DNA from 2 places in the Paenarthrobacter sp. 4246 genome. Region 1 is predicted to be linked to the other one. Evidence: riboswitches for the same ligand, from Rfam matches in the RefSeq annotation. Region 1 holds a riboswitch; the other holds the start of a gene.
What was found. Region 1 has a riboswitch for thiamine pyrophosphate ahead of thiD (bifunctional hydroxymethylpyrimidine kinase/phosphomethylpyrimidine kinase). Riboswitches for the same ligand answer to the same signal wherever they lie in the genome.

Region 1 (3,687 bases):
CTTGGTCAGTTCCTGACGGTGACCCTGACGCTTCCGGTAGCCGGTCTTGTTCTTGAACTTCTGGATGACGATCTTCGGACCACGGAGGTCCTCGAGGATCTCAGCCGTAACCTTGACGTTGGCCAGTTCCGCAGCTGCGGAGGTGACCTTCTCGCCGTCAACCAGGAGCAAGGCGGGCAGCTCAAGCGTGCTGCCGGCTCCACCGGGGACGCGGTTAAGCGTTACGTAGTCTCCAACGGAAACTTTTTCTTGGCGGCCGCCTGCGCGGACAATCGCGTACACCACTTGGGTACTCACTTCTCTCGACGTTTATAACTAAATTTGCGTGCGGAACCTGGAACCGAAATCAGGCTTGGTTCGCGCTGTGCCTCAACGCCGTGGACTTCTGATCGAAGTCCGCGAGTCATCCCTTGAACAATTCCAAGGGGCATAACCCAAGTGTTGGCGTAAGCACCGAAGATCAAGATTACGCTAGTTTGACCCTCGGCTGCAAATGAGGCCGGGTCCGGAGGCTACCACGTGACTTACGTCACCAGTTGTAACGGACTCTCCCGGCACCGTGCCCATACAGCCTACAGGGTTTGGGGCGATTAACGTGATTTGACCCGCGACGCGCTGGGGCTCTTTGAAGCTCGGGGATAAAAAGCCCGGACAGGAACGGTCAGGCGAACAGCCGCGGAGCGTCGAAGAACGCAGTTTCGTAGCGGCAGGACTGGGCAAAAGCCTCCACCATTGACGCCCGCTCCCCCTCGGAAGCTGCCGCCGCTGCTGCGTCCGTGAAATTGATCGCATGCCTGGTGGCTTCAGCAAACTCTTCATCGGCGTAGGTCCTGAGCCAGTCCGCGTAGGGATGCGCTGCCGGAGATCCCGCCTCCACGAACGATGCATGGAGCTGCTGGCCCACTTCTGCGTAAAGCCAGTAGCACGGCAGGATGGCCGCCAGCAGCACGGAGTAGCTGCCCGTGGCCGAGGATGCCAACAAGTGGTCCACGTAGGACTTCGTGACGGGTCCGGTCACCGGGGAAGCCTCTCGGGTGCTGAGCCAGTTCCTGTGCAGTTCCGATTCGACCTCAAGGCACTGCTGTGACGCTTTCGCCCAGAACAGTTGTTCCTCCTCCGTGGGGGCAAGGGCGCCCGCGCGCGCCAGGGCCCTGGAGTACCCGTTAAGGTAGATGGCGTCCTGCGCGAGGTAGTAGCTGAAGGCTGCTTCAGGGAGGTCGCCCGATTGCAGGCCGTCAATAAAGCTGAGCTTGTAGATTGCCTCAAGCTCCGGAGCGGCTTCCTTCCACAGCGCCGCGGCGAATTGCCCCGGCCTCAGGACCTGATGGTGGTGGAAATGGTTGACCGGCCCATTTCCCTGGCCTACGTCGAGGCTGTCCGCATGCAGCAACGCCTGGAGCAACCACGGCTTGACCTCACGCAGGGAAGCTTCCCAATCGCCTGTGCGGGCCTGGACAGTGGCCAGTGCCGACGACAACGAACAGCCCGTGCCGTGGCTGTTCTTCGTTTCCACGCGGGGTCCGGCTACCTCAATGACGTCCTGCCGAAGAAGGCCGCTGGTGTTGACCAGGGCATCCGGGCATTCCACACCTGCCAGGTGTCCGCCCTTCACCAGGACCGTGGTGCCGCACTCGGCAGCCAGCCGCTTGCCCTGGTTCAGCGCCGAATCCCAGTCAGCAGCTTCAGGCTCCCCCAACAGCATCGCGAGCTCCGGGAGGTTCGGGGTAATAAGATCCGCCAACGGCAGGAGAGCACGCAGGGCTTGCTCGGCAGACCCACGCAGGAGGCGGTCACCGCTGGTGGCCACCATCACCGGGTCAAGGACCACGACGGCGGGACGCACCGCCTCGAGCCAGCCGCGGACCTCATCGATCACCGCAGCGTCACCCAGCATGCCGATCTTGACGGCATCGATGGCGATGTCCGTGCTGACGGCTTCCAATTGCTGTCGCAGGAACTCCACCGGAGGAACATGGAGGGCACTGACACCCAGCGTGTTTTGCGCGGTCAACGCCGTAATCGCCGCCATACCGTAGCCGCCCTGCGCGGCAATGCTCTTCAGGTCCGCCTGGATACCGGCACCGCCGGAGGGGTCGGAGCCCGCGATACTCAGTACGCGAGGCGTTTCACGGCCCCAAACAACCAAAGGGTACACAGGAGAATACGACGATGAGGTCATGGGGACATCCCTTCGCCGGTGCTAACCGGACAGGTTCAACGGGTCTGGATCTCAGCCTGGCCCAATGCCCGGCACCCCGTGTCAGTCCCCCAGCCTAGCCGGGACGCAGCAGGGCCCGTAAACTGCGCTACGCAGAAGACCGGTTATGACCGCTGTGAGCAGACAGCAAAGGGCCCCCCATTACCCGCTTATGGCGGGTACTGGGGGCCCTTGCGGATCAGATGCTAGAGCTCCGAAGCGGGAACGCCAACCCCAAGGATGATGGGTTCCTCGGAGGCTACCTTCTTGGCAGGCTCCGCCGGCGCTTTGGCCTCGTGCGCCGTTCCACGCGCTGCCGTAGCAGTTACCTCGTGGTGCTCAACACTGGTCTCGTTGGCTGCACCCTGCGCACGGCTCGCACTGCGGTTGCGACGCCCTCGGCGGGACTTCGACGCCGCAGCAGCTTCAGGGTCCTCATCTGCAAAACCTGCCGCGGCGGCTTCCGGCGCGGCGGCTGTCTTGGAAGGAACCACTGTTTCGGGTTTTGCCTCGGGTGCTGCGCCAAGGTGGGAGAACGCTTCGGCCAGGAGATCCAGGCTCATGGCAGGCTTGGCTGCAGGCGGCTCCTCGTGGTGTTCCCCGATTGGCAGGGCCACCTCTTCCCCGCCGAAGCGCAGAACCGGAGTGGACCGTGCTTCACGAACCGGTGCTTCCCGGTCTGATTCGCGGTCGGCGTGCTCTCCCGCCCCGGACTGTGATGCAGCAGGCGCCTGGTGCTGGCCGGCCGCCCGCGCCTCCTCTTCTGCACGGTGAACTTCGTCATCATGGAGGTGGGCAGCGTGGGCGGCAGCAGCGATCGTCGCAAGTGCAGCCCGGGTTGCCTCCGCCTTGGCCTGCTTGGCTGGATCCTGCGGCTCTGTGGCAGCAGGAGGTGCGGCAGGGGCAGAAGCAGTGGTGTGGACCGGCGCAGGAGCCTCGGTGACAGACTGTCCGCCACCCTTGCCACGGCGGCGCTTGCGTTCCGTTCGGGCTGTGGGTTGCTGCGCCTCAGTGTGGGGGCGGTGGTGCTCGGCAGCCACAACGTTGGCGCGGCGGTGCTCCACGGGTTCATCGTGGGTGACCACGCCGCGGCCGGCACAGTGCTCGCACTGCTCACCGAAGACCTCAAGGAGTCCGGTACCCATGCGCTTGCGGGTCATCTGGACAAGGCCCAGTGACGTCACTTCAGCCACTTGGTGCTTGGTACGGTCGCGACCAAGGCACTCAACCATGCGGCGGAGGACGAGGTCGCGGTTGGACTCAAGGACCATGTCGATGAAGTCGATGACAATGATGCCGCCGATGTCACGCAGGCGAAGCTGGCGAACAACTTCCTCGGCAGCTTCGAGGTTGTTCTTGGTGACGGTTTCTTCAAGGTTTCCACCGCTGCCGGTGAACTTACCGGTATTGACGTCCACCACGGTCATGGCTTCGGTGCGGTCGATGACCAGCGAACCACCGGACGGGAGGAAGACCTTGCGTTCCAGCGC
Region 2 (3,687 bases), on a different contig from region 1:
GTGAGCAGCTTGGCAATACCGGTGCCGATCTTTCCCAGGTAAAAACGGTCGACGCCGAGGCCACCCAGAAGCAACGACAGGATCCAGGTGACCATGAAGGACTTGGCGGGAGTGCCCATGCCGGGAGCGTCATAAGGGCCGGAACCCGGGGCCGGTTGGTACGTCTGCGGTCCGCTTTGGTACTGGTTGCCGAAAGCACCGGGTGCAGGGGGTACTGGTGGAGCGCCGTCCCCGTTGTGGGGCGCGGGCGGATAGCTCGGGTTACTCATGGAACATCCTTCAGGGGAGTGGGTGCGAGGAGGAGGACACGCGGCCTGCGGGCAGGCCTGACAGTCGGCTCACTCCCAGCCAGCCTAGTAGGACCACGTCGGCTCGCAGCAAATCTAGCCGGACGGGGCGTGGATGGCCGGGGATAGTCTTGGATCATGGGCACTTCCCGGGACGTCTTAACTTCTGCCGGACAACTCGCCGCGGAGCTCCTGGGCGCCATGGCCTACGGCGAGTTGTCGGCTTTCGGCCGGCTTTCGTCCGATTCCCGATACGCACCCACGCTCCATGACCGGTCAATGCTGGCAAAAATTGCCGTCGGCGCGTACGGAAACTTCGCGCTGCTGAGCGATCGGCTCGCGGAAATGGGCCTCGATCCTGAGGAAACCATGCTGCCGTTCCAGCGTTCCTTTGACCACTTCCATGAACGTACCAGGCCCGGGGACTGGTTCGAATCCGTGATGAAGGCGTACGTCATCGACACCGTCTCCTCGGACTTCTACCGGGCTGTCGCCACTTTCCTCGATGCAACAACGCAGCAGTTCGTTGACCGGGTAGCCTCTCCCGACCAAGCAACCGAGGTACTTCGTGTCCTGCTGCGGCGGGCCTTGGCCGATGACCCAAGACTGGCCTCACGCCTGGCGTTGTGGGGCCGCCGGCTGGTGGGGGAAGCGCTGACGCAGGCGCAGAGGGTGGGCATGGAGCACCCACAGTTGGGGCCAACCCTAAAAAGTGGTGGCGATGCCCGCGCCGCAGTTAAGAGACTGACAGGCGAGCTCGCCGAGCGGCATTCACGCCGGATGACGGCCTTGGGTCTCACCGCATGACGGCTTGACCGGGCTTGTGCCTGAAAGGCCTTCACGGCCGGGCTCAGGCGGCGTCCAGCGCCTCCAGCAGCGACTTGGCAGCCGTCGTCGGATCCGTAGCTTCGGTGATGGCGCGCACAACGACGATCCGGGTGGCTCCCGCGGCCCGTACCTGCTCCACGTTGCTGAGATCGATCCCACCGATGGCGAACCAAGGCAGGTTCACGGCACCGCCGGTGGTCTCGTCTGCACGCTTGCTCGCTTCTGCGGCATATGTGACCAGGTCCAGGCCCACGGCTTCGCGGCCGGGTTTGGTAGGGGTTGCCCAGACGGGGCCCACACAGAAATAGTCAAGGCCGCCCCGGCCTGGTGATGCCGCGATGGCGGCATTCACCTGTTCGGGGGAGTGGGTGGAGAGGCCGATCGTGACGGGCTCCGGAAGCAATGTCCGGGCCACCGTCAACGGGAGGTCCTTTTGCCCGATGTGGAACACTGGAGCCCCGGAAACATTGGCAACATCGGCGCGATCGTTGACAGCCCAGAGCCGTCCGTGACGCTGCGCAACTGCCCGCAGGACCGCCAGCAACTCCAATTCCTCGGCAGCTTCCAGGGTCTTGTCGCGCAACTGGATGATGTCTACGCCTCCCTCAAAAGCGGCGTCCACAAAGTCTTCAAAATCGCCCTGCCGTTTCCGGGCATCAGTGCACAGATACAGGCGGGCGGTGGCGAGGGCATCAGTCGGGGTCATGGAAACCAGAGTAGTTCCTCTAAACTGGGCACGTACTGCGGGAGCCGCGACGTTCGCTTTATGACTGTCCGGCTGAGAGGGCTTCAGCGCCGACCGCTTGACCTGATCCGGCTAGTACCGGCGTAGGGAAGGAAACGCGCTATGGCAGATCCCCGCCAAACCCCGCTCCAGGCCGACGTGGCCGTCATTGGCGGTGGCGTCATCGGCCTCGGTATTGCCCACGAAGCACGGCGACTTGGCCGCTCCGTGGTGGTGATCGACCCCGCACCGGCTTCGGGAGCTACGTTCGCTGCCGCCGGAATGCTTGCCCCCGTGAGCGAATTGCACTACCAGGAGGAAGATCTCCTGGACGTGATGCTTGAATCGTCCCGGCTGTGGCCGTCCTTTGCAGAAAGCCTGACCCGCGGAGGGGAAGACATCGGTTACCGGACGACGCCGACACTCGCCGTGGGTGCCGATGCCGCGGACCGCAGGGCGCTGGCAGACCTTCGTGCGGTGCAGCTTGCTGCAGGCCTGGGGGTTGAGCCGCTGTCCTTGCGCGACGCCCGGGATCGCGAACCCCTCCTCAGCCCCCAAATTTCCAGTGCCTTCGACGTTCCCGCCGACCATCAGGTTGATCCCCGCAAGCTGGCGGCAGGCCTCCTCTCGGGATTGGCACGCCACGCGGCCAGCGACTCCACTTGGGTTTCGGGCGCCGACGATGGGTTTGCCGTGACTTCCACGGCGTGCAGATTGCTCTGGGACGGAGGGCGGGTCTCAGGAGTGGAACTCGAGTCCGGTGCCGCTGTCCACTCCACCGAAACGGTGGTCGCCAACGGACTGGGTGCGGCAGACCTGGAGGGGCTCCCCGACGGGCTCAGCCTTCCCCTGCGGCCGGTATATGGCGACATCCTCAGGCTTCGGGTGCCTGAACACCTCCGGCCCCTGCTCACCTCCACCGTCCGTGGGATGGTCCGCGGAGTGCCCGTCTACATCGTGCCCCGGGACGACGGCACGGTGGTCATCGGAGCCACCCAACGCGAGGACGGACTGTCGGCATCCTCCAACGCGGTCTCAGCCGGGGGCGTCTACCAGTTGTTGCGGGACGCCCAGGCCCTGGTCCCAGCAGTGGCGGAACTTGAGCTCCTCGAAGCAACGGCCCGGGCCCGCCCCGGCACTCCGGACAACGCCCCGTTGCTTGGGCGGGTCGCTGGCCCCAAGGGGGATGTTGATGGGCTGGTGATCGCTACAGGATTCTTCCGGCATGGTGTGCTCTTGACGCCCGCGGCCGCACGGATCGTGGGCGGGCTGATCAACGGCTCGTCGGAACCCCGGTGGGCACCATTGCGCCCGGACCGCTTCGCGGACACTTCATCCACAGCGCGGGCGCTTACGCCGGCACACGCTCCCAGCAAGGAAACAGCATGAACATCAAACTCAACGGATCCGATCACGCCGTGCCGGAGGACGCTTCAGTCAGCACCCTGGTCACGGCCGTCACCGGCCGCGTCCTGGACCACCGCGGACAGGCAGCCGACGGCGGCAAGTTGGGCGTCGCCGTCGCCCGCAATTCCGAGGTGGTGCCGCGCAGCCAATGGTCCGCAACGGCGCTCGCCGACGGAGATGAACTCGAACTTGTTACCGCAGTCCAAGGAGGCTGACATCATGACGACAGCAAACACAGAGGTCATTACTGACGCCCTGGTGATCGACGGCGTCCACTTCGGATCCCGCCTGATCATGGGGACGGGAGGTGCCCCGAGCCTGGACGGCCTGGGCGCTGCGCTCCTGGCGTCCGGGACAGAGCTCACCACAGTAGCCATGAGGCGCTACTCACCCGCTGAAACAGGATCACTCTTCCAACTCCTGGTGGACCACGGCATCCGC

Region 2: another riboswitch for thiamine pyrophosphate. It lies ahead of thiO (glycine oxidase ThiO); the one in region 1 lies ahead of thiD (bifunctional hydroxymethylpyrimidine kinase/phosphomethylpyrimidine kinase).

Annotation. Positions count from the first base shown of each region.
Region 1 covers NZ_JBEPOP010000003.1:66,478-70,164, reverse strand. Annotated here, with positions in the region: gene rplU (50S ribosomal protein L21) at 1-285, opposite strand, end outside; gene thiD (bifunctional hydroxymethylpyrimidine kinase/phosphomethylpyrimidine kinase) at 662-2,179, opposite strand; TPP riboswitch at 2,170-2,268, opposite strand; gene ABIE35_RS05660 (Rne/Rng family ribonuclease) at 2,404-3,687, opposite strand, start outside.
Region 2 covers NZ_JBEPOP010000005.1:361,777-365,463, reverse strand. Annotated here, with positions in the region: gene ABIE35_RS12030 (TM2 domain-containing protein) at 1-269, opposite strand, end outside; gene ABIE35_RS12025 (ferritin-like fold-containing protein) at 426-1,094, shown strand; gene thiE (thiamine phosphate synthase) at 1,138-1,821, opposite strand; TPP riboswitch at 1,849-1,967, shown strand; gene thiO (glycine oxidase ThiO) at 1,963-3,228, shown strand; gene thiS (sulfur carrier protein ThiS) at 3,225-3,461, shown strand; gene ABIE35_RS12005 (thiazole synthase) at 3,466-3,687, shown strand, end outside.